3 regions of the Brucella sp. LJL56 genome follow, and region 2 is predicted to be linked to each of the others. Evidence: predicted binding sites of a transcription regulator. Region 2 holds the regulator's gene; each other region holds the start of a gene.

Region 1 (10,696 bases), 900 kb from region 2:
ACTGGAACGCACGATAGAGACCACCGAAACGCTCTTCCACGTCTTGCTGGCTCAGGCCGACCTTTTCAAAGGCCTTGACCATGACATCCGGCAACTGGTTACGGATCGAACCGGAAGCAATTTCGAAACCGTTGCAGACGAGATCGTACTGGTAAGCCTTGAGCGACAGCGGATCCTGCGTTTCCAGTGCCTCCATGCCACCTTGCGGCATCGAGAACGGATTGTGCGCAAAGTCGAGCTTCTTGTTGTCCTCGTCCCATTCGTAGAACGGGAAGTCGATGATCCAGGCCAGTTCGAAGCGGTCGCGATCGACGAGGTTCAGTTCTTCACCGGCGCGCGTGCGGGCATCGCCTGCGAACTTGTAGAACTTGGACGGCAGACCGGCAACGAAGAAGCAGGCATCGCCATCTTCAAGACCCATTTGCGTGCGGATCGCTTCTGTGCGTTCTTCACCGATATTCTTGGCAATCGGGCCTGCGCCCTCAAGCTTGTCGCCTTCCTTGCGCCAGAAGATATAGCCGAGACCCGGCTGCCCTTCACCCTGCGCCCAGGAATTCATGCGGTCGCAGAATGCGCGGCTGCCGCCGGTCTTGGCCGGAATAGCCCAGACTTCGACCTTTGGATCGTTGGCGATCATGTTCGCGAAGACCTTGAAGCCGGAACCGGCAAAGTGATCGGTCACAGCCTGCATTTCAATCGGGTTGCGCAGGTCTGGCTTGTCCGAACCATAGGTGCGGATCGCATCGTCATAGGCGATACGGCGGAAGGTCTGCGTCACCGGTTTGCCTTCGGCAAACTCTTCAAAGATGCCGCGCATGACCGGTTCCATCGTTTCCCATACTTCTTCCTGGGTCACGAAGCTCATTTCAAGGTCGAGCTGGTAGAACTCACCCGGCAGGCGATCTGCACGCGGGTCTTCATCGCGGAAGCAAGGTGCAATCTGGAAGTAGCGGTCGAAACCGGCAACCATCAGAAGCTGCTTGTACTGCTGCGGCGCCTGCGGCAGCGCGTAGAACTTGCCCTCGTGAATACGGCTTGGCACGAGGAAGTCGCGTGCGCCTTCCGGCGACGAAGCCGTCAGGATCGGCGTGCTGAACTCATTGAAACCGATCTCGGTCATGCGGCGACGCATCGCCGCGATGATCTTCGTGCGGCTCATGATGTTCTTGTGCAGCGTTTCGCGGCGCAGATCGAGGAAGCGATACTTCAGGCGGATATCTTCCGGATAATCCGGCTCGCCGAATACAGGCAGCGGCAATTCCTTGGCGGCTGCGAGCACTTCGATCTCGGTCGCGAAGATTTCCACTTCGCCGGTCGGCAGATTCGTATTGACCGCATCGCCTGCGCGGGCCTTCACTTCACCATCGACACGAATAACCCATTCGCCGCGAACGGTTTCGGCGACCTTGAAGGCGGGCGAATCGGGATCGGCCACGATCTGGGTAATGCCGTAATGATCGCGAAGATCGATGAAGAGAATGCCGCCATGGTCACGGACGCGGTGAACCCATCCGGAAAGGCGAACGTTAGAACCAACGTCCGTCTTGCGAAGGGCTGCGCAGGTATGGCTGCGGTAACGGTGCATGATTTCTGCCTTTGGAATAATAAGTCAGGACTACCTGACGAAACGCTTTAAATTCTCGCGGAAAAGCGCATTTTGACCGGGTTTTGTCAAGTCTGCACTCCCTACGGGGTTTGGTGTTAAACCACCTTGACGTAAAGTGTCGACAAAAAACACTATGTGCACGTTCCGTGGAAGCTCTTTCCTGATTATTTCGCGACAAGCGACAAAGCTTTGTCTATTTGTTTTGTCGCATTATCCAACGCAAAACCGCTTCGCACTTTTGCTGGAAATACTCTAAAAGGTAGACATGCATCTGATTACGACCACACAGGCCCTTGAAGAGGCCGTATCCGCCCTCGCCAAATCCGATTTCGTAACAGTCGATACGGAATTCATCCGTGAAACGACGTTCTGGCCGGAATTGTGCCTTATCCAGATGGCTTCGCCGGACCATACGGCGCTCGTGGACGCGCTTGCGCCGGGGCTCGACCTCGCGCCGTTCTTCCGCCTGATGGCGGACGAAAAGGTGGTCAAGGTTTTTCACGCTGCACGGCAAGACATCGAAATTGTCTTCCACCTCGGCGCCCTCATCCCGTCGCCTGTCTTCGACAGTCAGGTGGCGGCAATGGTCTGCGGCTTCGGCGACGCCATTTCCTATGACCAGCTTGTGCAGAAAGTTACGGGCAAGCAAATCGACAAGTCGTCCCGGTTTACCGACTGGCGCCGTCGCCCGCTTTCAGACAAGCAACTCGACTATGCCCTGGCCGACGTTACCTATCTGCGCGACATCTATCTCTATCTGAAGGAAGAACTTCGCAAAGAAGGCCGCAGCGAGTGGGTGAACGAGGAAATGGCAGTGCTGACCGCTCGTGAAACCTACGACATGCACCCGGATGATGCGTGGCGACGGGTGAAGGCCCGCGTTCGCAAGCCGATCGAACTGGCCATCATGCAATCCGTCGCCGCCTGGCGTGAACGCGAAGCGCGCGAACGCAATGTGCCGCGCGGCCGCATCATCAAGGACGACACCATAGCTGAAATCGCCCAGCAGCAGCCGCGTGACGCGGAAGCACTGGGCCGTTTGCGCTCGATCCCGAAGGGATGGGAGCGTTCGGCACAGGCTACCGGGCTTGTTGCCGCGATCCAGTCTGCACTTGAAATTCCCAAGGAAGATTTGCCGAAATTGCCGAAGCCGTCGCATTCGCCTGAAGGCAGCGCTGCTGCTGCAGATATCCTCAAGGTTCTGCTCAAGCTTGTGACGGAAGAGCACGGCGTCGCTGCAAAGATCGTGGCCAGCTCGGACGATATCGACAAGATCGCCTCAGAAGGTGACAAGGCCAATGTACCTGCCCTGCATGGCTGGCGTCGCGAGGTTTTCGGCCAGAAAGCCCTAGATCTCATCGACGGCAAGATTGGCATCAAGTTCGAGAACCGGCGGATCAGGGCGGTTGAGTTAGGGGAGTAAGTGGTTAAGGCATTAGGGCAGTAAGGCAGTATGTTTAACGCGAACATTAACATATTGCCTTACTGCCCTACTCACTTACTGCCTTATTCCCGCGTCCCCTCAATCGCCGCGTCACCGACCGCGAAATAGATATTCTTTCCCGTCAGCTTGGAAAGCTGCTGCAAGCGGCCTTCGGGACGATCCGAAATCAGGTCTGCAAGATCGCCGGGAACAACCAGCGCAATACCGGTTTCCTCCTCGCGCCACACAAGGCGCGGGATGACGCCCGGCATAGACGCCGACAGAAGATAGACCACACGCAGCAAGGCTCCGAGCAACTTCGCCCTTTCACGCAGGCGCGGCGTGGCGAGTTGCATGATTTCCGGTGCAATCTCGTCTTCGATCAGGCCTTCGTGGCGGTAATAATTGGCAAGCGCCATGAAGGAACGTCCGGCATGGTCGATACCGCCGAACGAGCCGTGAGCGATGATGTTCAGCGCCTGCGACCCCCGATAGTCGGGGTGCGCGCGCCAGCTTATATCGGCCACAAGGCAGGCAGCCTGCCTGTAGCGCGCTTCGTCTTCGGTTTCGTCAAAACCGAGCACCGGCAAGGACAAAGTCGTCCATGTTGCCAGTTCGCGAGCATGACGCGGAGAGCGTGAGCGCAGAATGGACAGTTCGTCTGCCGAGGCCAGCAGCGGATCGAGCCGCTGTTCGTTCTTGGGCAAAAGCGAATAAAGATAGCCTTCGCGTACGCCGAGCGCCGAAAAGACGATCTTCGAAGGCTTCATCAGACGGATCGTCTCAAGCAGTACCGTGGCGCCATAGGCCAAAAGCTGGCGACGGTTTTTCGAAACCGCCTCGATGCCGCGCATCGTGTCGAGATTGCCCTTGGCAACGCGCTTGAGGAAGCTTTGCGCTTCCACCGGGTTTATTTCATAGCCATGCATGACATGCAGCGGATAGTTTTTCGCCGTCATATGCAGCTTGGCAAGGTTACGCCATGTTCCGCCCACCGCATAGAAAACCTGGCCCTGATGCGCTTCCAGAAGCGTTGCCTTTGCCAGTTCCGTACGAGCAATCTTGGTTGCCTCTGGCAGCCGTCCATCGGACATATCCTGCAAGCGCAGGCCGCCGAGCGGCAAGGTGATCCCCTCGCCTACCTCGTGGTCGTCCACTGCGATCAGTTCAAGGCTGCCGCCGCCAAGGTCACCTGTCACGCCCTTCGGTCGATAGAAGCCCGAAATGATACCAAGCGCCGAATAATGGGCTTCTTCCTTGCCGGACAGCACTTCAATGTGCCGGCCGAGAATGGCCTCTGCCTGTGCGATGAAATCCGGGCCGTTCTTCGCTTCGCGTGCAGCGGCTGTGGCCAGCGCGTGAATGGAAACCGCGCCGGCCTGTTCGGCCAGAGCGCGGAAACGCTTGAGCGCACGAAGCGCCGCTTCAACGGATTTCTCGTTGAGCTTGCCGGTTTTCGCCAGGCCTTTTCCGAGGCCGCAGAGTATCTTTTCGTTGAAAAGCACCGTCGGAGAACGGACGATGCCTTCATAGATGACGACACGGATCGAGTTCGAGCCAATGTCGATGACCGCAACGGGCTTGAGTCCCTTCAGGCGGCCTTGTGCCAAAGCTGCGCTCATGCAGTCGTTTTTCTTTCCGCCTGCGCGCGCTTGCGATGCGCGATAAGGCGGGGGGCCGAAGACTTCAGCGACTTTCCGCGACCCGACAGGCTAGGATTGGTCATGAAATATTCCTGCGCGTTGAAAGCTTCTTCTCCAGCTTCCTTTTCTATCCGGCGAGAGGTGCCGTCCGCAAGTAGCTGATAGCTCTGTTGGTTATCAATTATGTTGGCAAACATGATTTGCGACAGGATTTGCTGATGCACTGTTGCATTTGTGATCGGAACAAGCGTCTCCACGCGGCGATCAAGATTGCGCGGCATCATGTCGGCGGACCCGATGTAGACGATTGCCTTGTCGGAAGGCAGGTCGTTGCCGTTTCCGAAACAGAATATACGGCTGTGTTCCAGAAAACGCCCGACAATCGACTTGGCGCGAATATTGTCGGAAAGCCCCGGAACACCCGGACGCAGGCAGCAGATGCCGCGCACGACCAGATCAATCTGCACGCCCGCCTGGCTCGCCATATAGAGCGCGTCAATTATCTGTGGATCGACAAGCGAATTCATCTTCATCCAGATCGCAGCCGGACGCCCCGCCTTCGCATGCGCCACTTCATCCTCGATGTGCTTGAGGATTCGCGCGCGCAAAGTGAAGGGAGAAATCGCGATTTTCATCTCTTCGGCAGGCTGGGCATAGCCCGTGATGAAATTGAAGATATGTGCCACGTCGCGGGCGATATCCGCGTCCGACGTGAAGAACGACAGATCGGTATAGATGCGCGCTGTAATCGGATGGTAGTTGCCCGTGCCCAGATGCACATAGGAACGCAGCCTCTGGTCTTCACGGCGCACCACGAGCGACATTTTCGCATGGGTTTTCAGTTCGATGAAGCCGAACACCACCTGGACGCCTGCACGCTCCAGATCGCGCGCCCAACGAATGTTCGCTTCCTCATCGAAGCGGGCCTTCAGCTCGACCAGCGCCGTCACCGACTTGCCAGCTTCTGCGGCATCCACCAGCGCGCGCACGATCGGACTGTCATTGGAGGTGCGATAAAGCGTCTGTTTGATCGCCAACACATCCGGGTCGGCTGCGGCTTGCCGCAGGAACTGCACCACCACGTCGAAAGATTCATACGGGTGATGAACCACAATGTCCTTTTCGCGAATCGCGGCGAAGCAATCGCCACCATGCTCGCGAATACGCTCCGGGAAACGCGGATTGTAGGACACGAATTTGAGGTCCTCACGCGGGATCGAAACGATCTCGGAAATCATATTGAGTGCCAGAAGGCCTTCATGCACACTGATGCGGCTTTCCGAAACGCCGAGTTCCGTTGCCACGAAAACACGCAGGGCCTCCGGCATTTCGCCGTCAAACTCGATGCGGATCACCTGTCCCCGGCGGCGCCGCTTCAGCGCCGTCTCAAAGAGACGTACGAGATCTTCGGCTTCTTCCTCCACTTCAATATCGCTGTCGCGGATGATGCGGAATGTACCGGCGCCACGCACTTCATAACCAGGGAAAAGCCGCCCGATGAACAGGCTCACCGCATCCTCGATCGTGATGAAGCGATAAAGGTTCTGCTGGTCTGTCGGGAGTTGGATAAAGCGCTTCAGCGCGACCGGGATACGCAGGAGCGCGGTCATCGGATGATTGTCGGCACGACGCGCAAGCTGCAGGGCGATGGAAAAGCCGAGATTCGGAATGAACGGAAACGGATGCGCCGGATCGATGGACAGCGGCGTCAGGACCGGGAAGATCGTTTCGAGGAAGTGGTTTTCAAGCCATTCCTTTTCAGGCCTTGCAAGCGCCGACGGACGGACGATCTCGATGTTCTCCTGTTCCAGTTCCTCGCGCAACGTCCGCAGACGTTGCTGCTGTTCTTCCTGCAAGCGCCCCACTTCGTCCAGAACGAAGTCGAGCTGTTCCTGCGGCGTGCGTCCATCGGCGCTGCGCAGCGCCACACCGGCGCGCACCTGAGCGGCCAGCCCGGCGATGCGAACCATGAAGAATTCATCGAGATTGGCGGCAGAAATGGACAGGAAGCGCAGGCGTTCGAGCAAGGGCTGGCGCATATTCGCGGCTTCTTCGAGAACACGCCGGTTGAACTGCAACCAGGAAAACTCGCGATTGACGAAGCGGTCGGCACTTTGCATCAGCTCGCCGTTCAAAGCTTTGTGAACGCCGGGGCCTGCTTCCATGTCGGGAACGATGGTTGGGTCGGGGGCTAATCCGGCTGCCATCTCGTGTGTCCCGCCTTCGGTCGCGTTGGGGGTATCGCTCGCCATAACGCTGTTTTCGCTCATTTTTCCTGTCCCGACTTCCACCGGAATATTCCGGCTCTGCCTACTGGCTTTACGTGCATCTAATCCCGAAAACCGCTTCGCACTTTTCGGGATGCGCTATAAGCCTATGACTGTCATATGACAGTTTGATAGCAATTAGCCTGAAATGTCCTCAGAATTGATGAAAACGCTTCCGGAAACAAGACTTTCGCGGTACACGCATGCCAATGTCTATGCATGATCTTATCCGGCACCCGGTTTGAGACCATGCCCATACCGCCCATCGACCAGAACCGGAGCATATCATGTCCGATCACATCATTCCTCACTTTCAAAACGACGCCGGCCATGCGGCCATCGAAATCGGCGTGAAGGAATTCATGTGCGTCGGTGCAAACCCGCCTTTCGATCATCCGCATGTGTTTCTCGACATGGGCGATGAAAGCGAAGTCGTTTGCCCGTATTGCTCGACGCTCTACAGCTACAACGCCAAGCTCCATGCCGACGAAACCGTTCCGGCTGGCTGCGTTTACGAAGCACCTGCGGATAAGGCTGCTTAATCCAAACAGCCTCATAAGAATGCCGGATGATCTCATCGACATGAGCAAAGGGCGCATATTGATTGCCGGGGCCGGCGTTGCCGGTCTATCGGCCGCACTGGAGCTGGCAGCTCGCGGCTGGAATATCCGGCTTGTCGAAAAGGCTGAAACCCTTTCGGAAGTCGGCGCGGGCCTCCAACTTGCGCCCAATGCAATACGCCATCTGGAACGGCTCGGCATTGCCGACCGTCTGTCCGGCAAGGCCGTGACACCCGAAGCGCTCTATCTGATGGATGGGCGCAAGGCGCATCCGCTGATGGAAATGAAACTCGGCGACAAGGCTTGTCAGCGCTGGAATCATCCCTATGTCGTTTGCCATCGCGCCGATCTGCAATCCGCCTTACTCGATGCCTGCCTTGAAGAGCCGGGCATCGAGATCAGCCTCGGCACTGAAATCACAAGCCATCACGTTGAAAACGGGATCGTTGCTGCCACCATCCGTCATGGCAATTCCGAAGAATCCCTTGATGTCGCCTATCTGATCGCTTGCGATGGTGTCTGGTCGGCGGAACGGTCAAAAGCAGGTTTCAGCAAAGCTCGTTTCAGCGGCCATATTGCCTGGCGGACAACCCTTGCCACCGATGCCCTCCCCGTCTCTTTCCTGAACGCGATGCCGAAGCGCAATGCCGTCTCCGCATGGCTGGGCAAACAGGCGCATTTCATCGCCTACCCGGTCAAGGGCGGCAATTTCGTCAATTTCGTCGCGATCACGACGGGCGAAAACCCTGGCGAAGTGTGGTCCAGAACCGGCGACCCGGCGCGTCTGCGCTCCATCTACGCGGATTGGGGCACTCCTGTTCGCGATGTACTGGCAGCAGCCGATGCATGGACCTACTGGCCGCTTTTTGAAATGGCCAACGCTCAATTCGTCGGACCGGACCGGACGATCTTTCTGGGTGATGCATCACACGCGGTCACACCATTTGCTGCGCAGGGCGCAGCTATGGCGATCGAGGATGCCGCAGCGCTTGCCGAAGCGCTCGACAGCGGCAACCGCGAAGCAGGACTGAAGCGTTTCGACATCGCCCGCAAGGAACGGATCGCAGCAGTCGCCAAGCGCGGTCAGTTGAACAGGTTCGCCTATCACGCCACCGGCATTTTCGCGCTTGGCCGCAACACACTCTTCGCCATGCGCAGCCCGGATAGTTTCCTGAAGGATCTGGACTGGCTCTATGGCTATGATGCCATTGCGGCAGTGCGGAATTAAGCTGCGTCGCGCGCAGCTTCGAGCGTCGCAACGTCGAGCTTGACCATCTTCATCACGGCATCGGCCACGCGCTGGCGCTGTTCGGCTGTGCCGTTCTGCAGGACATCCAGCAACATCTGCGGCACGACCTGCCACGAGAAGCCATATTTGTCCGTCAGCCAGCCGCATTCCATCGGCGCGCCGCCCTCCATCAGTTTCTCCCAGAACATATCCAGTTCCACCTGATCCTTGCATTGGACGAAAAGTGAGGCTGCCGGGGAAAACTTGAATGTCGGTCCGCCGTTGAGACCGGATATCGCCTGTCCGTCGAGCGTGAAGTTCGCAACCACGACATCGGTGCCTTCGGGCTGATGGGCATGCTCAAACCGGATGAAACCATCGACGGAGGCCGATCTTCCGCAGGCGCGGAAGATCGAAACATAGTGGTTCGCAGCTTCTTCAGCCTGCCTGTCGAACCAGAGACAGATTGTCAGACCTGACATTTTCTCCTCCCTACCGCATCGGCCCGAAAATCGGAATCGATTTTCGGAAGCACGATGCGTAGATTCATTCGTTTAGAAGATTAGAGTGCTTTGTGCGCCCGTAAGAACACACGACACTCTAAGCATTTGTTTTATCGAACTTTTATGGGAAATCTCTATCCCATAACCTTGCTGGCTTCTTCCATGTCCATCCACATCAGCTCCCAGATATGGCCATCAAGATCTTCGAAGCTGCGTCCATACATGAAGCCGTAATCCTGTTTCGGACCCGGATCGGCCTTTCCGCCAGCCTTCACTGCCTTCTCCACGGTTCCGTCGACTTCTGCCTTGCTTTCTGCAGACAGACAGACCAGCACTTCGCTGACCGTGCCAGCATCGGCAATCTTCTTCGGCGTGAACTGGCTGAATTTTTCGTGGTCAAGGATCATCGCGTGAATGGTGTCCGAAAAGACCATGCAGGAAGCCGTTTCGTCCGAGAACATGGGATTCTTGGTGGCGCCTATGGCTTCGTAGAAGCTGGTGGACTTCGCAACATTCTTCACTGGCAGGTTCACGAAAATCATTTTCGGCATGAGATTTCCTCCGTTGGCGGGCTATGCGGCCCGATCTTATTTTACGATTATCTATCGCCTGCCCGCCTCCCCCGGCGATAAGGTCGAGCCATGTGTCTCAGGCCCGGTATGCATTCGATTCTTGAGCGTTCCGGGCGTGTGGCAATTCACGCAATTCGCATTGGAAGAACTCAAAGTTCGCTTGTGCATAATGGCAGATAAGTTATAATTAGCAACCATGAAGTTAGAAAAAATAACCAACCTAGGAAAGCCAGCCGCCAAACGCAGTTATGACGACGCCTGCGCTGCAGCCCATGCCCTTGATTTAATTGGGGAACGCTGGTCTCTTCTGGTCATGCGCGAATTGATGTTCGGCCCCAAACGCTTCAGTGATCTGAGGGCTGACCTGCCGGGGGTGAGTGCAAATGTCCTTACGCAGAGGCTGGAAGGGCTGGAAGAGGCTGGCATTCTGCGCAAAACGAAACTCCCCCCTCCGGCATCGGTGCAGGTCTACGAACTGACCGAGTGGGGTTACGAGAGCGAACCAATTCTTCAGACATTGGGTCGTTGGGCTGCACGCTCGCCAAAACATGATCCCAACCTGCCGATTTCAACCGCTTCCTTCCTGCTTTCACTGCGAACCATGATGGATCATGACAGGTCTCTCGGTCTGCGCGCCGTGATCGGTCTCCGCTTGGATGGGGAGGATTTCACCGCCCGTCTGGATGATGAAGGGATTCAGATAGAGCGCGGCATAGCGCAGAAATACGATCTGCATTTTGAAAGTTCGCCGCGGATGCTGGCTGCTGCGATCTATGGCGGACAATCTCTTTCCGCTCTGGAAATCGCTAATGTTCTCAAAGTCATAGGCGACCGTGCCTTGGCGGAAAAATTCGCGACATTGTTTCCGCTTCCCGACAAGGCTCCGGCGCCGGA
Region 2 (10,696 bases):
AGAGACGATGTTCCAGTTGATGTCGAAACCGGCGATCTTCTCGAGTGCCGGCTGATACGCCTTCGAATTGGCGCGGTTAGCGCGTGAAACCTTTGCAGGGTCCTGACTGGAGAGAAGCATCGGATTGTCGGCTGCGATGGCGAGACGCGCGGCACCATCCGAATAGGCCTTTGCCATTCCTTCATAAAGCCAGTTTGCTGCGCGGTCGAAACTCGGGTCAGGTGCGTTCTCGTAACGAGCGAGCGCCATTTCATCGTCCGCGAAGAATGGCGTTACCAAACCGGCGCCAGCCTTGTAGGCATGTTTGGCGATGAGGCGAACCAGCGGCAGCGCGACGACCGGTGCCGTGATGACGAGATCTTGTCCCTCGCGCAATTGCAGGCCAACGCGAACAGCGACTTCCGCCAGACGTTCAAGTTTCACCGGGTCGATGATTGGGTTCAGCTTTTCATGAGCCATGGGTGGAAGACCTCTTTGGATATGGAATCACTGACAGTTTATCAGACGGCATAATTTCACCACCTTTTTTCCTGCCATTGCGCTATAGTATTCATGCGGTCAGTTGCAGAAGAAAGCAGTTCGTAATGAATAAGAAAGTGCTTATCTTACTGGGCATTACCGGCCTACTTGCAGGCTGCGTGACCATGACGCCCGAACAACGCCGCGCCGCCGACGAACAGACCTGTCGTAGCTATGGTTTCAAGGCCAAGACCGACGCTTTCGCCAATTGTCTCATGCGATTAGACCTCGATCGCAGAGCCGACCGGCGCGCCTGGCAGAACCAGGTCGATTTCTATGACACGCCGATGGTGATCTATCGTCCAATCTACCGGCCCTGAAACCAGCACCGGAAAGCGACGGCAGCCAGCCATCAAATCAAAACGCCGATCTGAATGAAATCAGACCGGCGCTTCAGTTTATCCGAGTATAAACACGCTTCTTATAACGGTGCTTCGGGACGGTCCTGGGACAGAAGGAGCGCGCCGATGGCGTCAACCTGCTTCTGGCTTGCAGGGGCATAGCCGAGCGATGTCGCCTGCGGAGCAGTCGTATCGAATTGCGACTGGTAGGAGGCCATCTGCACCGGCTGCTCCTGTTGAGGCGCAGCAACACCGCGATGGCGCGCCAGACGGTCGCCACGAGCCTGCGGACCAGCACCGACATTCTGTTCGACGCTTTGAGCCTTTACAGCTTCCGCGAGTGCCACCTGAACGGTCGGTTCCGTACCTGGAATCGGACCGGTCTGCGGCAGGGTCACATCATAGGACGGATCCTGCGGAAGCGACGGCGATTGCGGCGAATAGGCCAGAGCAAGATTGTAGGGTTCCTGCGGAACCGGACTTTGCAGCGAGCCGTCGCGATTACGCTTCTCGTAGAAGGAATTGCCACCCGCAACGAGCACATAGTGCATGTTGTTATAGGGGAATTTCAGACCAGCCGTGTGGAAGAACATGGCATTCTTCAACTTTGGATGCCGTTCTCCTTTGAGGACTGCGGCGGCGGCGGCCTGAACGTCCGGTAGCGCTTTGGAATTCATTTGGCGTGAAAGAACACCAGGTGCAAACTGGTTCTTCTGACCGACGACACCACAAATCGTATCCGGATAACGGCCCGATGCGAGGCGGTTCATGACGACCGTGCCGACAGCCAGAAGGCCATCGGAACTCGAACGGTTGGATTCGAAGAACATCGCGCGCTCAAGACAATTCTTGTCCCGTGCGGTGTAGGTATAGGTCTTCACGCCATTGACGGTCTTGACGTGGCTTGCCGCCGTCTTTTCCGAATTGGCTTTTCCCGAGGTTCCGGTCGTCGTGCAACCGGTCACCACGAAAGGCGCAACCACCAGCCCGATAAGAACGGGCAATTTCCACTTCGCGGCGCGCGTCAATGGCTCAGTCTCATATTAGGACCCTTAACTGATCCAGTCATCCGTTCAGGCAAACACATCTGGAACGATGCGCTCGAACGTTCGACTGCGGTGCAAGTCAAAGAGGACGAAGATCAAAATCACACGCCCTACTGTCGCTCAATCGAATTCAAGGTTTTGGAATTTTTAGGCCAAAAAAAGGCGAAGGGTCAAATCCCAACAATGCTGAAGGCGGCTAAAAAGCCCTAAAACAATTCCGAATCGAGAATGCGAATATGCTCACAAGCCCTTTAAATATATTAACAATTCCTTAACATGACCTATCAATTCAGATAAGATATTGATTTAATGAGATTCAAAGTCTCGCAATACACGCCATATCGCTGCCTTAATTCGCTTTTGCTTGCGCAGTTTTTGCAAGCACATTCGTGGTGTTTCAAATGATCTACGGAATTTCTGTTCACAGAGAGGTTCCGTTGCTCCATGTCAACTTTGGAAACAGATGTGTAACATCGCGTGAGATCGGGCTTTCAACGCCTGTTTCGACCGTCCCAATGCGAATCGGACGAGCCCGATCTGCGCTTCACAACGCTTCGCCGCAAGCAAAAACGGTCCACCACGAGAGCCGTGACGGACCGGATAAGTTCAATTCCTGAAACTGTGGATGACAGAGTCGATCAGCCGAAAGAATAACCGGCGCCGCGGACCGTGCGGATCAGATCAAGTGCGCGACCGACATTGATTGCCTTGCGCAACCGTCCGACATGAACGTCCACAGTGCGATCGTCCACATAGATATCCGGTCCCCAGACCCCATCGAGAAGCTGGCTTCGCGAGAAAACACGACCAGGCGACATCATGAAATATTCGAGCAGGCGGAATTCCGTCGGCCCAAGGCGAACTTCCTTTTCCTTGCGATAGACACGATGCTGCTGGCGATCGAGAACAAGATCGCCCACTTTCAGCACGTGAGAAAGAATGCTTGGATTGGACCGGCGCAGCATCGCCTTGACGCGCGCCAGAAGTTCCGGCGTCGAAAATGGCTTCACGACATAATCGTCCGCGCCGACACTCAAGCCGCGAACACGTTCGCTTTCCTCGCCGCGCGCCGTCAGCATGATGATCGGCAGACGCTCCGTTTCGGGCCATTGACGCAGGCGGCGGCAAAGCTCGATGCCCGATACGCCCGGCAGCATCCAGTCCAGAATGAGCAGATCCGGCACGTTCTCGCGCAAGGCGATTTCGGCCTCGTCGCCGCGCAGCATCGTATCGACCTGGTAGCCCTCTGCCTCGAGATTGTAGCGAAGCAGAACGCTCAGCGCCTCTTCGTCTTCTACCACAGCGATTTTGGGTGCCTGTGACATCCAGTATTTCCCTATCCAAATTCGGCGGGCGGTGGATACAATCCCCCAATCGACCGCGTGCCGCCGCGCTATTCACTCATTCTCAAACGCCGGACCGAAGTTCGGCCGGCTGTGGTTCAGGGTTTACGCGCCTCATCCACGACTATGCCGTGGCTCAGGTCTTCCTTGGGTCGTTCGGCCGGCATTTGCAGGCCGGTCACGATGTAATAGACGGTCTCCGCGATGTTGGTCGCGTGATCGCCGATGCGCTCGATATTCTTCGCGCAGAACAGAAGATGCGTGCAGGCGGAAATATTGCGCGGATCCTCCATCATGTAGGTAAGCAGTTCGCGGAACAGTGACGTGTACATGGCGTCAATCTCGTCATCGCGATCGCGAACGACATTGATCTGCTGCACCGAGCGCGACGCATAGGCGTCGAGCACATCCTTGAGCTGGGTCAGCGCCAGTTCGGCCAGGGTTTCAAGACCGCGATAAAGCTTTACCGGCTGGCGTGATTCAGAAACGGCAGCCACGCGCTTGGCAATGTTCTTGCCCAGATCGCCGACGCGCTCCAGATCGGCGGAGATGCGGATCGAGCCGATGATTTCACGCAGGTCCACAGCCATGGGCTGACGCTTGGCAATGATCATCACGGCCTTATCGTCAATCTCGCGCTCACTGGCATCGAGGATGAGATCGTCGGAGATAACGCGTTGTGCAAGCGCATTGTCCGCATTGACGATAGCGGCGACCGACTGCTCGACCATACGTTCCGCATGTCCGCCCATTTCGGCGATCTTATGGGTGAGAAACTTCAATTCCTCATCGTAGGAGCGAACGGTATGCTGAGACGGCATAGTAGACCTCGTAATATAAATTGCGGGGAAGCCGCACTGTCTATCTGTTTGAGCGCAGTTCCGGATTAGCCGAAACGTCCGGTAATGTAGTCCTGCGTGCGCTTTTCGGTGGGTGCGGTGAACATGGTTTCCGTGTCGCCCACTTCGACCAGATTGCCGAGATGGAACATGGCAGTGCGCTGCGAAACGCGGGCGGCCTGCTGCATGGAGTGGGTGACGATCACGATCGTATAGTTCTGGCGCAGTTCGTCGATCAGCTCCTCCACCTTGGCGGTAGCAATCGGGTCGAGCGCCGAGCACGGTTCGTCCATGAGGATGACTTCCGGGCTCACTGCAATCGCGCGCGCAATGCAGAGGCGCTGCTGCTGGCCGCCGGAAAGGCCAGTGCCCGCATCGTGCAGACGATCCTTCACTTCCTCGAACAAGCTCGCCTTCTGCAGGCTCGTCACGACGATTTCCTCCAGATCGGCCTTGGTACGGGCCAGACCGTGAATGCGCGGGCCGTAGGCGACATTTTCATAAATCGACTTCGGAAACGGATTCGGCTTCTGGAACACCATGCCAACGCGGGCGCGCAGTTCGACGACATCGATCTTCGGATCGTAGATGTCCTCATTGTCGAGCGTGATCTTGCCGCCGACCTTGCAGCCTTCGATCGTATCGTTCATGCGATTGAGCGAACGCAGGAAAGTAGACTTGCCACAACCGGAGGGGCCGATCAGCGCCGTGACCATCTGTTCCTGGATATCCAGATCGACGTCGAACAGCGCCTGCTTCTCGCCATAAAATACGCAGACCTTGTCGCCGCGCATCTTTATGGAATTGGCGTTGGCGTTCATTTTTTCTCCTACGGCTTTTTCGAGAGATCGTTCAGTCATCAGATTCATAGCTTTCGACTCCCGTTTTACCAGCGGCGCTCGAAGCGGCGGCGCAGAATGATTGCTGCAATATTCATCACGGCAAGGAACAGAAGCAGGACAATGATAGCGCCTGACGTGCGTTCCACAAAGGCGCGTTCTGCTTCATTTGCCCACATATAGATCTGCACCGGAAGAGCAGTCGACGGGTCCATCGGCGTCGACGGTACGTCAGCGACGAAAGCCACCATGCCGATCAGCAGGAGCGGTGCGGTTTCACCAAGCGCGTGGGCAAGACCGATGATCGTGCCGGTCAGGATGCCGGGTGCGGCGAGCGGCAGGACATGGTGGAACACCATCTGCGTTTTCGACGCGCCAAGGCCAAGAGCTGCGGCGCGGATGGAAGGCGGCACTGCACGAAGAGCGGCGCGCGTTGCTATGATGATAGTGGGAAGCGTCATCAGCGTCAGCACCAGACCGCCGACCAATGACGCAGAACGCGGCAGGCCGAAGAAGTTGATGAAGACCGCAAGTCCAAGCAGACCAAACACGATGGACGGAACCGCTGCCAGATTGTTGATGTTCACCTCAATCATATCGGTGAACCGGTTTTTCTTGGCGAACTCTTCCAGATAGATCGAAGCAGCAACGCCGATAGGCAGCGACAGGCCAAGAACGATCAGCATCATGTAGAGCGAACCGACCAGCGCAACGCCAAGACCAGACGTCTCCGGACGGCTGGAAGCACCGAAGGTGAAGAGACCGGTGTTGAAGGCCTCCTTCATCACGCCTTCTTCCGAAAGCGTCTTCATCCAGCCAACCTGACGGTCCGAAACCTTGCGGCTCGTCTCTGGCACGGAAAGGTCAATCTGCCCCTTGAAGGCGGAATCGATGTCGGCGCCAGCCAGAACCGGAACGGTCTGTGTCGTGCCGATAAGCGATGGATTGTCCATCACCATTTTGCGCAACTGAATGCGCACCCCGTCCGAATAGAAACGGCCCAGATCGCGCATTGCCGGACGGTCTGTCGTGGCAACACCCAGCTTTTCAGCCAGCGCATTGCGCACCAGCAGCGGATAGTTGGCCCTGATCAGCACATTCGGATCGGTTGCGCGCTTGTTGCCCGGATCGATGATCTGCTCGTTGAGCTTGACCGGCAGATAAAGCGTCGTCTGCCAGAAGGCCGTATAGCCCTTGGAAAAGACAGAAAACAGGAGCGCGCAGAGGAAGAACACGCCGATGGAAATCGCTGCAATACCGTAGTAGCGGAAGCGACGTTCAGCGGCATAGCGACGCTTGATTCCGATATCGCGGCGTGCCGGTCGTACCGTCGTACCGCTGGTGTTGAGGGTCGTATCGGTCATTATTCGTACTGCTCCCGGTACTTGCGCACGATATGCAGCGCAAAGATATTCATAATCAGCGTCAGGACGAAAAGCGTGATGCCGAGCGCAAATGCCACCAGCGTTTGCGGCGAGTTGAACTCAAGGTCACCGGTGAGCTGGTTGACGATTTTCACCGTAATGGTGGTCATCGCCTCGAAGGGGTTGATGTTGATACGGGCCGCAACGCCTGCTGCCAGAACCACGATCATGGTTTCACCGATGGCGCGGGATGCAGTCATCAAAAGCGCACCGACGATGCCGGGCAAAGCGGCCGGAAGGATCACGCGCTTGATGGTTTCAGAGCGGGTTGCACCGAGACCGAGCGAACCGTCGCGCAACGTCTGCGGCACGGCGGTGATGATGTCATCGGAAAGCGACGACACGAACGGGATCAGCATCACACCCATCACGAGACCTGCAGTGAGAACGCTCTGCGCCATGATAAAGCCCTGCCCTCCTGCAATGGCAATCGAAAGATCGCGCAGGAATGGCCCGACAGTCACAAGAGCGAAGAAGCCGTAGACGATGCTGGGAATACCGGCCAGAAGTTCGAGGACCGGTTTTACAATCGTGCGCACTCTTGGTGACGCATATTCTGCCATATAGATGGCCGAAAACAATCCGACAGGAACCGCGAACAGCATGGCCACAAGCGCGATATAGAGCGTGCCGGCCAGAAGCGGAATGAGACCGAACTGGCCTGTTTCGCCACCTGAACCGGCAGCGGCAAAGCGTGGATCCCACACTGTGCCGAAGAAGAATTCCCACGGCGAAACGGATTGGAAGAAGCTGATGGTCTGGAACAGCATCGAGCAGATGATGCCCACGGTCGTCAGGATGGCGATGCCTGATGCTGCGATCAGGCCCCAGAGAACGATCCGCTCGACATTGTTGCGCGCGCGCATGCGGCGGCTGATCGTGGAAAGGCCGAAGATCAGGCCTGCAACGGCGATCACCAGGGAAACAGCGGAACCGATGGTGTGCGTCAGTGCTGTTGCCTTTTTCAGGTAAAGCGCGATCGGCACCATGTAGTCCTGGCCTTCGGTCGCGAGCGCCACGCCCTTGGATGCCAGAAGTGTGCGGGCATCCTGATAATTCGGCGGGAAGCTTTCCAGTTCGGCAGGCGTCAGCCGGTCAAGCCCGTTGGCGAGGCCGCGCACCATGCCAAGCTGCAGGCTGCGATTGGTGAAAGAACCGCCCTCGACGGCGTCCGGCAGACGCGCGGTCGCACTGTGATCGAGATAAACCGACGTTCCAACGGCCCAAACAGCGAGGAACAGAACTGCAGGCAACGCAGAAACGAGGAAAACCCACCAACCATGATAATGCGGGCGGGAATGCATTTTCTCGGTCCGCGAGGCTTGCGCGGAAGCAGACTGGATCTTGTCCAGTGCAATAGCCCGCTGGCGGCCTATGAAGAATCCAATCAGCCCGATTGCAACGATACTGACGAGAACCAGAAAGAAGGACATTCAATTTCCCCGGTTGCCCTGATAATTTGGACCAGCAGCAGGTGCAGCGTCCACCCTTATGCCGTTCCACGCGGATGCGCCTGTCTTAGTACAAAGGCGCGAAAGGAGAAGAACGCGGAGATTTGTCATCCCCGCGTTCCACAGATTAAAACTTACTTCGCAGCCATCGTCTTGCCGTCGGTGAAGGCAGCGCGCTGTGCTTCACGTTCTGCATCCGGAGCCGGAACCAGACCGTATTCGGCGAGCGGGCCGTCAGGACCGATCATCTGGTCGTTCAGGAAGAACTCAACATATTCCTTGAGACCCGGGATAACGCCGAGGTGAGCCTTCTTCACGTAGAAGAACAGCGGGCGCGACACCGGATACTCACCCGAAGCGACGGTTTCAGCCGACGGCGTGATGTCGTTGACGGTGGCAACCTTCAGCTTGTCGGCATTGTTTTCGAAGAAGTAGAGGCCGAAAATGCCAACGCCGGTCTTGTTGGAGTCGATGCGGGCCAGAGTTTCGGCATAGTCGCCGTCGATGTCGACAGCCTTGCCGTCCTTGCGCACTGCGATACAGGCGGAGGCGGCAGCCTTGTCATCGAGACCGGCCTTCTTGATTTCATCCAGAGCGCCGGAGTGCTTGCAGCCGTCGGCGAGAACTTTTTCCTCGAACACTTCACGGGTGCCGTGCTTTTCGCCCGGGATATAGGCAGCGATGTCCCAATCCGGAAGGTTCGGGTTGACCTGGTTCCACTTGGTGTTCGGATTGTCGACCAGCTTGCCGTCGACAACAACCTTGGCGGCCAGAGCCTTGTAGACATCTTCCGGCTTCAGCTTCCAATCCGGACCCTTGGCGTCGGTCGCGAAGACGATACCGTCATAGCCGAAACGAACTTCCTGAACGTCCTTGACGCCCGCGTCGATGCAGGACTTCAGTTCCGAGTCCTTCATGGCGCGCGATGCATTGGCGATATCGATGGTGTTTTCACCGACGCCCTTGCAGAATTCCTTGATGCCTGCACCCGAACCGCCCGATTCAACAACCGGCGTCTTGAAATTCGGGAAGGTTTCACCGAACGTTTCAGCGACGATCTTTGCGTAAGGCAGAACGGTCGAGGAACCGGCAACCTGAATCTGATCGCGCGCCTGAGCGGCCGAAACCGACATAACGGCAGCGATGGCAAGCGCTGCTGTCGAGGAAATCATCTTGTTCATGAGCTGCGGCTCCTGTTGTAAAAGACATATGACGATGTGGCGTCGTTAGCCCTCTACGCGCTCTATATTACATTCATATGACACTATTGTTACAGGTTTGTATCAGAGCCGCTTGCCAGTGATTTTGTGGGGTTTTTGCCAGTCCTTGAACGGGCAAAGATTTCAGGCTCTAGAAATGCGGCAAACGCGCACCGAGAGCCTCTATGCCGGAGACATCGACATTGGCGAAGGCAAAGCGCAGAAATGCCTCCTGCTCCTCACCGAAGAACCGGCCCGGCAAGGTGACGATGCCAAGCGACTTTGCAAGACGTTCGGCAACCTCGACGGACGAGACATCCGGATAGGGATGACGAACGAAAGCGAAATAGGCTCCAACCGCCTCTACATGCCAGCCTTCGATATTGGACATGACAGACCGTAATGCAGAGGCGCGCCTTCCAATCTCACCGCGATTATCGTCACGCCAGCCGGTTAAGGGTTCGATGGCGCGCGCGACAGCAATCTGTGGCGCACGGCTTGCGCATATCTGCAAATTGTCCATGACTTTTGCGACATTCTCGACCATCGCCTCACCCGCGACAATCGCACCAAGCCGGTGCCCCGGAATGCAGAATGATTTTGAAAAGCTGTAAAGCTGGATCAGATGCGATGGCCAGTCCGCCTCGTCAAAAAGACGATGCGGGGGCTCATTGGCGTCGGCCAGAAAATCACGATAGGTCTCATCGAGAATAAGCCAAGTCCCATTGTCGCGGCAAAGCCGATAAATCTCGGACAAAAGCCCGACTGGATAAATCGCCCCGGTTGGATTGTTGGGAGAAACGAGCGCCAGTGCCGCGATGCCCGGACGGAGCGCAGCCCGGACGTCCACCACACTGGGGATGAAACCATTCTCGGCATGGCAGGGCACCGAACCCGATGTGATGCCAAGCATTTCCAGCGATGAACGATGATTGAAATAGAACGGATCGGTGGTCAGCACCGTATCGCCACTTTGCGCCACACACATGATGGCGGCGATGAAGGCCTGATTACAACCGGATGTGATATGGACGTTGGCGGCATCGATCTGCGCGCGATAAAGCTGACCGACATGCGCCGCATAAGCCCCGCGCAAAACCTTTTCACCCTCAATCGGACCGTAACCGGCGGAAGCGACCGAGCCTGCCGCCTCGCCGAGAAAGCGCAGCATATCGGGATGCGGGGGATAGCCGGGGACTGCCTGCGACAGATCAATCAGCACGCCATGCGAACCATCATAGCCCCGCGCCCAGGCTTGTACCGCTGGAATGGGTGGTACGGAAAGACGATCGATCAGCGGATTAACGGCAGGCAAGGACATTGGCGGCTCCCATTTTTGTTAGCCACTCTTATCGTGAACGCTTGCATGGTTGAAGGTGTTAATCGCTTGGACGCGAAAGTACATAAGCAGCGGAACCAACCATGAAGACCGTAACAACTGTAGCCAGCAGCCAGCCGGGTTTCGCACCCCACCAGAACAGGCCATAACCGACCGTCATGCCGATACAGGCGTAAAGCTTCGCGCGCGGCGGGATGGCTCCACGCTCGCGCCATTTAATGACCAGCGGACCAAAACGCTGATCGGCAAGCAGACGCGCTTCAAGCTTCGGCGATGATCGCGCAAAGAACCACGCGGCAAAAATGATGAAGATCGTGGTCGGCATGACCGGCAGGAAGGCACCGATAATACCAAGC
Region 3 (10,696 bases), 1.3 Mb from region 2:
ATTCAGTTGCCAGTCGTCAGTGGCGTGGACTTCAAACTGGAAGCAGGCGAATGCGCCGTGCTTGGCGGACCTTCCGGTGCCGGTAAAAGCTCCATTCTCAAGATGGTCTATGGCAATTACGCGGTGAATGCAGGTTCGATCCTCATTCGTCACGAAGATCGTATGGTGGATCTGGCAACAGCCGATCCGCGCGAAGTGCTGGCCGTTCGGCGTGATACGATCGGCTATGTCAGCCAGTTCCTGCGCACATTGCCGCGCGTGGCGGCAATCGACGTCGTTGCGGAGCCATTGGTGGCTCGTGGTGTTGATCGCGATGCTGCTCGCAATCGAGGAGCTGAATTGCTTGCGCAGCTCAACCTGCCAGAACGGCTCTGGGCACTGCCGCCTGCAACCTTCTCCGGCGGTGAGCAGCAGCGCGTGAATATTGCGCGCGGCTTCATCACGGACCATCCAGTGTTACTGCTTGACGAGCCGACCGCTTCGCTCGATGCCAAGAACCGTGCAGTCGTTGTTGATCTCATCAAGGCCAAGAAGGCGCAAGGCGTCGCAATGCTCGGCATCTTCCATGACGAAGATGTGCGGGAACAGGTTGCTGATCGCATTATCGACGTAACCGCCTTCTCGCCGAGGGCAGCGGCATGACCAAGCTATCGGTAGAACCACTGGTTCACGAAACGGCTGAAGTCAACGGTAGCAAGCTCGGTCGATATACCGAGATCGGCGCGCGCAGCCGTGTTTCGGAGACCGTGCTGGACGACTATTCCTATCTCGGTATCGATTGCGAAATCTGGTGCGCGGAGATCGGCAAGTTTTCCAATATCGCCAGCCATGTGCGTATCAACGCCACCAATCATCCAACATGGCGTCCGACACTGCATCATTTCACCTACCGCGCCGGGGATTACTGGCCGGGCGAAAAGGATGAGACGGAGTTCTTTGATTGGCGTCGCGGCAATGCCGTGAAAATCGGTCACGACACATGGCTCGGCCATGGTTCGACCATTCTGCCGGGTGTGACGGTTGGCAATGGTGCGGTTGTCGGTGCCGGAGCTGTCGTGAGCAGGGACGTGGCGCCCTACACGATTGTTGGCGGGGTTCCGGCGCGTCTCATTCGCGAACGTTTCGACGCTGCGATCGGTAATCGCCTCGATCGACTGGCCTGGTGGGACTGGGATCACGAACGTCTGCGTAATGGACTCGATGATTTCCGTGCGCTTGATATCGAGGCTTTCCTTTCGAAATACGAAACGGCTGCCAACACAAAAGCGGTCATGAAAGAGCTATCCAATGGCTAATGAAATCGTTCTTAAAAATGCCCGCATCGTGCTTGCTGACGAGATTGTCTCCGGTTCTATCCTGATCCGTGACGGCAAAATTGCAGCCATTGATCAGGGTAATACCAATGGTGGCGATGACATGGATGGTGACTACGTCATTCCGGGTCTGATCGAGCTGCACACCGATCAGCTCGAAAGCCATTACGCACCACGCCCGAAAGTCCGCTGGAATGTCGACGCTGCAGTTCAGGCGCATGACGCGCAGGTTGCTGCATCGGGCATCACAACTGTGTTTGATGCCATGCGCGTTGGCTCCGACTATGACCGTGACTTCGTGGGCGAGGATATGCGGATGCTTGCGGATGCGATCGAAAGCGGTGTTCGCGAGAATCGCCTGCGTGCAGACCACTTCCTGCATCTGCGTTGCGAGGTTTCCTCAGCCGATTGCCTGGAAACATTCGAGCTTTTCGCAGGCGATGACCGCGTTAAACTCGCTTCGCTGATGGATCATGCGCCGGGACAGCGTCAATTCGTTGATCTTAATACGTATCGCACTTATTACATGCGCAAGATGAAGCTCACGGATGTGGAGTTCCGGGTGCATTGTGAGAAGCGTATGGCGGATTCGGACGCCTATTCGGCCAAACATCGCCGTGCGATTGCTGATTTGTCGGCGCATCGCGGGATCGTTCTAGCGAGTCATGATGATGCGACGAGCAATCACGTCGATGAATCGCTTGATCATGGTGTGCGGATTGCCGAATTCCCGACCACTATGGAAGCAGCAAATGCTTCGAAGGAGGCCGGATTGTCGATCCTGATGGGCGCGCCCAATATCGTGCGCGGCGGCTCGCATTCCGGCAATATCGCTGCACGCGATCTCGTCGATAATGGCAGCCTCGACATTCTGTCTTCGGACTATATTCCGTTCAGCCTGATCCAGTCGGCATTCGGCCTTGCTTCCGGTGAACGCCCGATTGCTTTACCCGACGCAATTCGTCTTGTGACCAAGAATCCTGCCAACGCCATGGCCATGGATGATCGCGGCGAAATCGCTATCGAAAAGCGCGCCGATCTGGTTCGCGTGCGCCCGAAAGGTGCAATTCCGGTTGTGCGCACTGTCTGGCGCGAAGGCGAACGGGTGCTCTGATGCAGATGCAATCCAATACGCCGAAAGGCTGTTTCGTTGCCGTTGTCGGTCCCAGTGGGGCCGGCAAGGATACGATCATGGATGCAGCGCGTGTGGCTCTTGCGGGCGACACGCGTTTTCATTTTGTGCGTCGCATCATCACCCGCCCGCAAACGCCGGAAACGGAAGATCATGACAGTCTGGATGAAGCGGCATTTACGAAAGCCGCAGGCGAGGGTGCTTTCGCCCTGCACTGGCAGGCGCATGGTCTAAGCTATGGATTGCCGAAATCGCTCGAAGATGAAATTGCCGATGGTACGGTGGTAATCGCCAATGTCTCGCGCCGGGTTCTGTGCGATATTCGCAGGCTCTACACGTCGCGCTCTGTGGTCGTGATAACGGCCCGACCGGACGTCCTCGCGGAACGGCTTGCATCACGCGGTCGCGAAAGCCGGGAAGAAATCGCCTTGCGGCTGGCGCGCGCAGTGAGCTTTGATGACGATGCCGGGGATGTTGTCACAATAGACAATTCCGGCAATGTCAATGCATCCACAGAGGTGTTCCTTCGCCACTTGAACGAATTAGCTGTTAAAACAATCGCTTAGATAAAATCTCTATAGCGGCGTGTAAATTTACACAAACGTCATTCTGCTTTCATCGCAGTGTCATGGAAGCAATTCAGAGTGAGCATGAATGGAGACGAATTCATGCTTCAACTGAAAAACATAACGCGCCGCTATAATGACAAGGTGGCGGTTTCGGGCGTGGACCTCGAAATCGAACCGGGCACGTTTGTGGGAATTATCGGGCGCTCGGGCGCGGGAAAGTCGACGCTTCTGCGTATGATCAATCGCCTTGTTGAGCCTTCAGAGGGAACAATTCACTGGGACGGTCGCGACGTTACCGGGCTCAAGGGCTCTGGACTGCGTGACTGGCGCGCTCAATGCGCGATGATTTTCCAACATTTCAATCTGGTTGACCGCCTCGATGTGCTGACCAATGTTCTGATGGGGCGCCTGAACTATGTTTCGACGCCCAAGTCGCTCCTGCGTATCTGGAGCGATGAAGAACGCCTGATCGCTCTTTCCGCCCTGCAGCAGTTCGATATTGCACATCTTGCAGCGCACCGGGCCGACGAGCTTTCGGGTGGCCAGCAGCAGCGCGTGGCGATTGCCCGCGCGCTTGTTCAGCAACCGCGCATCATTCTCGCCGACGAGCCGATTGCATCGCTTGATCCGCGCAACACCCGCAGCGTCATGGACGCTCTGCGTCGCATCAATCGCGAATACGGCATCACGGTTCTCTGCAATCTGCACTCGCTCGATATTGCGCGCAGCTATTGCGACCGCCTCGTCGGCATGTCTGCCGGCAAGATCGTATTCCGCGGCACACCGTCGATGCTGACCGATATGGCATCACGCGACCTTTACGGCATGGAAGCCGATGACGTCATCGATCAGGATGATGCGGCCGAGCCAATGCCGATGCCTGTTCCGCAGTCGGCTCAAGCCGTTCTGCGCCAGCTTTCCGCCTAAACGCCGGGAAAATTACGCTCCAAACTCAGGATTAACAGGAGATACCTATGCTTAACCGTAGAAACTTTCTGGCGGCTGCAGCGCTCACCGCTACGCTGACCATGCCAATGCTGGCTTCCACTGCACAGGCTGCAGACTGGAGCAAGGACTACCCGGAAATCGTCCTGGGCGTGATCCCGGCAGAAAACGCATCGACCACTTCCGACCGTTATGCGCCTCTGGCTGCCTATCTCGGCAAGGAACTGGGCACGAAGGTTACGCTGCGCGTTGCTAACGACTACGCCGCTGTTATCGAAGGTCAGCGCGCTGGCAACATCCAGATCGCATTCTATGGCCCGGCTTCCTATGCCCGCGCTGTCATGACCGGCGTTGAAACTACGCCGCTCGTCAACCAGCGTCACGACACTGGCGTAAACGGCTATTACTCGGTTGTTTATGTTCGCGCCGACAGCCCATACCAGAAGATGGATGACCTCAAGGGCAAAGCGATTGCGCTTGTCGATCCTAACTCGACATCGGGCAACAACGCACCACGCTTCTTCCTCAACCGCGATGGCTATAGCGTCGATACGTTCTTTGGTAAGAACTTCTTTGCCGGCAGCCATGAAAATGCAGTTCTCGCTCTCGCACAGGGCACCGCAGACGCTGCCGCAAACTCCTGGAACTCGGAAGACGATTCCAACCTGACCCGCATGATCAGCCGCGGCGTTCTGAAAGATGCAAACGGCAAGGTGATGACGAAGGACGATTTCCGCGTCATCTTCAAGTCGGACTTCCTCCCAGAAGGCCCATTTGCGGTTCTCAGCAGCCTGCCAGACCAGCTCAAGACCGACATCAAGCAGGCTTTTCTCGATATGCCTAAGAAGGACAAGGCCGGCTTTGACGCCCTTTCCGACGGCAAGGATCAGGAATTTGTAGCGACCGAAGCCAAGGAATATGAGCCGATCATCGAGATGCTCAAATTCAACGACAAGGCTCGCAAGTCCTAATCCGCAAAGTAATCGAAATGCCCGAAGCCCAACAAGCTTCGGGCATTTTTGTTAGGGAATCTCGCATGACGGTATCCTTACTCGACGGCAACGGAGCAAAAAGCCTGCTTGCCGATTATCGGAGAGAAGTCGGAAAACGACGCCTTTACGGAATCGGCTTTCTCCTTGCTCTGATTGTTGTCGCCATTGCTGCCTCCGTCGTTGCCGATGTTCGGCCGGGCACACTGGTCGAAAATCTCTTTCGCTTCACAAGCTATCTCGGCCGCATCCTGCCGGATCTGACGATTGCCAATTTCTGGGGCGATCTCGCTGCCTGGTACTGGAACCTTGGCGGCTGGCTCAAGATGCTGTTTGAGACGCTGTTGATTGCCTATCTGGCAACCTTGATCGGCGGTATCATTGCTTTTGCCGCGTCATTTGCGGCTTCATCGAATATGGCGCCCAATTCGACAGTTCGCTTCATTGTTCGTCGCGGGCTGGAACTGCTGCGTACCGTTCCTGAAATCGTCTTCGCGCTGCTTTTCGTTATCGCTTTCGGTCTTGGGCCGATGGCCGGTGTGCTGGCTCTAATGCTTCATACAACGGGGGCGCTGGGCAAATTGTTCTCCGAAGTTGTTGAGAACATCGATATGCGTCCGGTGGAAGGCATTCGTGCATCGGGCGGTTCCGGCTTTCAGGTCATCCGCTTTGCCGTGCTGCCGCAAGTAGCCGCTAATTTTGCGTCCTATGGCCTGCTGCGCTTTGAAATCAACGTGCGTGGCGCTTCAGTCATGGGGTTTGTGGGGGCAGGCGGCATCGGGCAGGAACTGCTCACCTCGATCCGCCAGTTCTATTACAGCGATGTCAGCGCCATTCTGCTTCTGATTATCGTGACCATTGTTGCCATCGATCTCATTACACAGCGTATTCGCCACGCGCTTCTGGGCCGTATTGGTTGAGGAGCGTGATCCCGAAAAGTGGGAACCGGTTTTCGGAAAAGATCATGCTCAAACAAAAGAGAGAATTATGACCGATATTGCACAAAGTCTCTCCCGTGAGGCGCACGCGCATGAAAAGGAACTTCGGGCAGAACATGCCGAATTGTTCGGAAACGCGCGTGCCTGGCGAAATCTGGCGATATTAGCCGTAGTTTTGGTTGCTTCCGTCTGGTTCGCCTTCTACTGGCTCGATTTCTCGTTGTTGCGCATTCTCAATGGTCTTGGTCGTCTCGGCGATTTCGCGCTGATGATGATGCCACCATCGTCCGGCGGGCGTTTCAGCCTCTATCTGTGGTCGATGATGGAAACGCTGGCAATCGCCTATCTCGGCACATTGCTGGCGGCGATCCTGGCCTTTCCATTCGGTTTTCTGGCCGCCAAGAACATTATCCCGAATGTGTTCCTGCATTTCGGCATCCGCCGCTTCCTCGATACCATTCGCGGCGTCGATACGCTGATCTGGGCATTGATCTGGGTGTCGGTTGTGGGGCTTGGACCATTCGCCGGTATTCTTGCTATTGCCTGCTCGGATTTCGGGGCATTCGGCAAGTTGTTCTCGGAAGCCATTGAAGGCGCCGACAAGAAGCCGGTCGAAGGCGTGGTCTCATCGGGTGGCGGCAGGCTGCACGGCTATCGCTTCGGCGTGCTGCCACAGGTTCTGCCACTGATCGGCAGTCAGGTGCTTTACTTCTTCGAGTCAAACACCCGTTCGGCGACGATCATCGGCATCGTCGGGGCAGGCGGCATCGGCGCGCATCTGGCAGAACAGATCAAGGTTCTGAACCTTCAGGACGTTTCTTTCCTGATCATCATGATCCTGATCGCGGTTGCCGTCATCGACTGGTTCTCGTCCAAACTTCGTCACGCCATGATTGGCAAGAAGGCGCAGAAATCGGCTTAACCACTGATGAGTGTCTTGATGCCATCTGCAACGAACTGAACGGCAAGCGCTGCGAGGATAACGCCAAGCAGACGAGTCAGAATGGAACGACCGGTTTCGCCCAGAAACCGGTCAACGCGTTCTGCAAGCAGCAGCACGAAATAGGTAATCAGCAAACAGACAGCGATGACGCCAAGCAGAGCGGCTCGCGGTCCAATTCCATGGAACGAGTCCGACGTCAGCACGATGGCCGAAATCGCTCCCGGACCGGCAATCAGCGGAATGGCGAGCGGGAAAGCAGCTATATTGCGGATATGGTCCTTGGTGATGGCTACCTCGGCGCTCTTTTCCTTGCGCTCGGTTCGTTTCTCGAAAATCATTTCAAAAGCGATCCAGAAGAGAAGCAGGCCACCGGCGACGCGGAATGCGCCGATCGTTATGCCGAACATGCCGAGGATCTGCGCACCCGCAATGGCAAAGAGCGCCATCACGATAAAACCGATGATGGAGGCGCGAAGCGCCACCTGTCCGCGGTGGTGCCGCTCCATGCCCGGCGTTAGCGCCAGAAACAACGGCGCCAGTCCGGGCGGATCGATTGTGACAAGAAGGGTGACGAACGCGCTGAAAACCGTATCGTAGAACCCCATACTGCACGCGCCCTTCTTGTTGGCATGTTATGCTCAATCGGATACATGAATTGTAGACGATCAGGGGTACATGGTCGATGCAAAGCACCGTGACGAGCAACATCCTTGCTCAATCTTTATGTGAATATCTTTTAAGTCATTGATTTAATAGGCGGAAATAGCTTGCCGAAACGGTCGTGAAATTGGCGTTTTTTGCTGGTTTCCGTTATAAAGTGACTTTATCGATTCTGTTGAGAAAGAAATCTGAATAGTGTCAGATCAAACGCCTCCACCCGGTTCCGACGATATGAATGGTGGCCCAAACGGCGGCCCTAGCGGTATCGAACCGATTTCCATTATCGAGGAGATGCAGCGCTCCTATCTCGATTACGCGATGAGCGTTATCGTGAGCCGCGCGCTGCCTGATGTGCGCGACGGCCTGAAGCCCGTACATCGCCGCATTCTCCACGCCATGAACGAGATGAACCTCGCCTATAATCGCCCGTACCGTAAGTCGGCGGGTGTGATCGGTGAGGTCATGGGTAAGTATCACCCGCATGGCGACGCATCTATTTATGACGCTCTCGTGCGTATGGCGCAGGATTTTTCCATGCGCGATCCGCTCGTGGACGGGCAGGGCAATTTCGGCTCCATCGATGGCGACCCACCGGCGGCGATGCGTTACACCGAATGCCGTCTGGAAAAGCTCACCGAAGCCCTCCTGTCGGACATTGACAAGGATACGGTCAATTTTCAGGACAATTATGACGGCCGCGAGCAGGAACCAGTGGTTATGCCTGCGCGTTTCCCGAACCTGCTCGTCAATGGGTCTGGCGGTATTGCGGTCGGTATGGCGACCAATATTCCGCCGCACAACCTTGGCGAAGTCATTGATGGCTGCATAGCGTTGATTGAAAATCCGGCCATCGAGCTGGAAGAAATCATGGAAATCATTCCGGGTCCGGATTTCCCGACAGGGGGTATCATCCTCGGACGCGCTGGCATCAATTCCGCCTACACGACCGGTCGCGGCTCGGTGATCATGCGCGGACGCGCTACAATCGAGCCAATGCGCGGTGATCGCGAAGCCATCATCATCACCGAGATTCCGTATCAGGTGAACAAGGCGTCGATGATCGAGAAAATGGCCGAACTGGTGCGCGACAAGCGTATCGAAGGCATTTCCGATCTGCGTGACGAATCCGACCGCGAAGGCTATCGCGTCGTGGTGGAACTCAAGCGCGATGCCGTTGCCGATGTCGTGCTGAACCAGCTCTATCGTTACACGCCGCTGCAGACCTCCTTCGGCTGCAACATGGTGGCGCTGAACGGTGGCAAGCCGGAACAGCTCAATCTGCTCGACATGCTGCGCGCATTCGTCGCCTTCCGTGAGGAAGTGGTGACGCGCCGCACAAAATTCCTGCTCAACAAGGCGCGCGACCGCGCGCATGTGTTGGTTGGTCTGGCAATTGCAGTTGCGAATATCGATGAGATCATCGCTCTTATTCGTCGTGCGCCGGATCCGGCAACGGCGCGTGAACAGTTGATGGAACGTCGTTGGCCCGCTGCCGATGTGGCACCACTCATCCGCCTCATCGATGATCCGCGTCATGCGATCAATGAAGACAACACGTATAACCTCTCGGAAGAGCAGGCGCGTGCTATTCTTGATCTGCGCCTACAGCGCCTGACGGCACTTGGCCGCGATGAAGTCGCGGACGAGCTGAACAAGATCGGCGAAGAAATCCGCGATTATCTGGATATTCTTGGCTCTCGCATCCGCGTTATGACAATCGTCACGGAAGAGATGATTGCTGTTCGTGACGAGTTTGCCACGCCACGTCGCACCGAGTTCGGTCTTGGTGGCGCCGAAATGGACGATGAAGACCTGATCGCCCGTGAAGATATGGTCGTTACCGTCAGTCACGCTGGTTATATCAAGCGTGTGCCGCTGACGACCTATCGTGCACAGCGCCGTGGCGGCAAGGGTCGCTCCGGCATGGCGACGAAGGACGAGGATTTCGTAACCCGCCTGTTCGTCGCCAATACGCATACGCCGGTTCTGTTCTTCTCCTCGCGTGGCATTGTCTACAAGGAGAAGGTCTGGCGTCTGCCGGTCGGTAATCCGCAATCGCGCGGCAAGGCGCTCATCAACATGCTGCCATTGCAGCAGGGCGAACGCATTACCACCATCATGCCGCTGCCGGAGGATGAAGAGTCCTGGGCAAATCTCGATGTCATGTTCTCGACCACGCGCGGTACGGTTCGCCGTAACAAGCTGTCGGACTTCGTTCAGGTCAACCGCAACGGCAAGATCGCGATGAAGCTCGAAGACGAGGGCGATGAAATCCTCTCGGTCGATACCTGTACGGAATTCGATGACGTGCTTCTGACCTGTGCCGGTGGCCAGTGCATTCGCTTCCCGGTTACCGATGTGCGTGTCTTTGCAGGCCGCAATTCCATCGGTGTGCGCGGCATCAATCTGGCAGAAGGCGACAAGGTCATCTCGATGGCAATCCTGCATCACGTCGATGCCGATGCCTCGACGCGCTCCGCCTATCTCAAGCGTTCGATTGCCGAACGCCGGGCGCAAGGCGCGGATGATGCGGATGATATTGTTGTGGTCGGTGAAGAAGTCGGTGTTGACGCCGATCTCTCGGAAGAACTCTATCAGGAACTGAAAGCACGCGAAGAAACCGTGCTGACAGTCAGTGAGTACGGTTACGGCAAGCGTTCCTCGTCCTACGAGTTCCGCGTTTCCGGCCGGGGCGGCAAGGGCATCCGCGCAACCGACACGTCGAAGACCGACGAAATCGGTAAGCTGGTTGCCCTGTTCCCGGTCGAGGCAAGCGATCAGATTCTGCTTGTTTCCGATGGCGGACAGCTCATTCGCGTGCCGGTTGACGGTATCCGTATCGCTGGACGGTCCACCAAGGGCGTCACGATCTTCAACACGGCGGATGGTGAAAAGGTCGTCTCGGTCGAACGCATATCCGAAGCGGATAGCGATGAAGAAAACGGCAATGGCGGCGATGTCGCTTCCGAAGGTGAAACAACAGCCGCTGACACCGAAGAATAATCAAAAAGCCGAGGCTTTTTGTTCTGAACAATGAAAAAGGCCGATGGCGGGAACCATCGGCCTTTTTCAGATGCCAAGACTGGAGGAATTGGCGATCACAGAAACTCTTTTTCAGCAAGCTCCAACGCTGATGCGTGAACTCGACTGTTCAGACTCAGCGCGAACGCATGTTGCGCAAGCTGTTGATGTCGAATGCCACCTGAC

What was found. The regulator PhoB, encoded in region 2, activates phosphate uptake and scavenging genes when phosphate is short. The targets are predictions, from matches to a motif close to TGTCATNNANCTGTCAT.
Positions count from the first base shown of each region.
Region 1: ACYSN1_RS03055 (RNA degradosome polyphosphate kinase) is a predicted target of PhoB. The motif match lies at 7,049-7,065, and genes of this name have one in related genera.
Region 3: phnC (phosphonate ABC transporter ATP-binding protein) is a predicted target of PhoB. The motif match lies at 3,048-3,064, and genes of this name have one in related genera.

Region 1 covers NZ_JBTXLQ010000001.1:617,382-628,077, forward strand. The annotation lists gene aspS (aspartate--tRNA ligase) at 1-1,585, opposite strand, end outside; gene rnd (ribonuclease D) at 1,872-3,029, shown strand; gene ppx (exopolyphosphatase) at 3,113-4,651, opposite strand; gene ACYSN1_RS03055 (RNA degradosome polyphosphate kinase) at 4,648-6,837, opposite strand; gene ACYSN1_RS03060 (zinc-finger domain-containing protein) at 7,227-7,481, shown strand; gene ACYSN1_RS03065 (FAD-binding protein) at 7,522-8,727, shown strand; gene ACYSN1_RS03070 (VOC family protein) at 8,724-9,209, opposite strand; gene ACYSN1_RS03075 (VOC family protein) at 9,365-9,781, opposite strand; gene ACYSN1_RS03080 (winged helix-turn-helix transcriptional regulator) at 9,999-10,696, shown strand, end outside.
Region 2 covers NZ_JBTXLQ010000001.1:1,520,444-1,531,139, forward strand. The annotation lists gene ACYSN1_RS07300 (aminopeptidase) at 1-459, opposite strand, end outside; gene ACYSN1_RS07305 (hypothetical protein) at 585-839, shown strand; gene ACYSN1_RS07310 (cell wall hydrolase) at 941-1,888, opposite strand; gene phoB (phosphate regulon transcriptional regulator PhoB) at 2,545-3,231, opposite strand; gene phoU (phosphate signaling complex protein PhoU) at 3,348-4,070, opposite strand; gene pstB (phosphate ABC transporter ATP-binding protein PstB) at 4,136-4,909, opposite strand; gene pstA (phosphate ABC transporter permease PstA) at 4,975-6,291, opposite strand; gene pstC (phosphate ABC transporter permease subunit PstC) at 6,291-7,784, opposite strand; gene ACYSN1_RS07340 (PstS family phosphate ABC transporter substrate-binding protein) at 7,937-8,983, opposite strand; gene ACYSN1_RS07345 (aminotransferase) at 9,153-10,316, opposite strand; gene ACYSN1_RS07350 (YbaN family protein) at 10,381-10,696, opposite strand, start outside.
Region 3 covers NZ_JBTXLQ010000001.1:247,872-258,567, reverse strand. The annotation lists gene phnL (phosphonate C-P lyase system protein PhnL) at 1-642, shown strand, start outside; gene ACYSN1_RS01260 (DapH/DapD/GlmU-related protein) at 639-1,295, shown strand; gene ACYSN1_RS01255 (alpha-D-ribose 1-methylphosphonate 5-triphosphate diphosphatase) at 1,288-2,427, shown strand; gene phnN (phosphonate metabolism protein/1,5-bisphosphokinase (PRPP-forming) PhnN) at 2,433-3,011, shown strand; gene phnC (phosphonate ABC transporter ATP-binding protein) at 3,114-3,941, shown strand; gene phnD (phosphonate ABC transporter substrate-binding protein) at 3,989-4,930, shown strand; gene phnE (phosphonate ABC transporter, permease protein PhnE) at 4,996-5,868, shown strand; gene phnE (phosphonate ABC transporter, permease protein PhnE) at 5,936-6,808, shown strand; gene ACYSN1_RS01225 (MarC family protein) at 6,805-7,434, opposite strand; gene gyrA (DNA gyrase subunit A) at 7,721-10,492, shown strand; gene ACYSN1_RS01215 (hypothetical protein) at 10,647-10,696, opposite strand, start outside.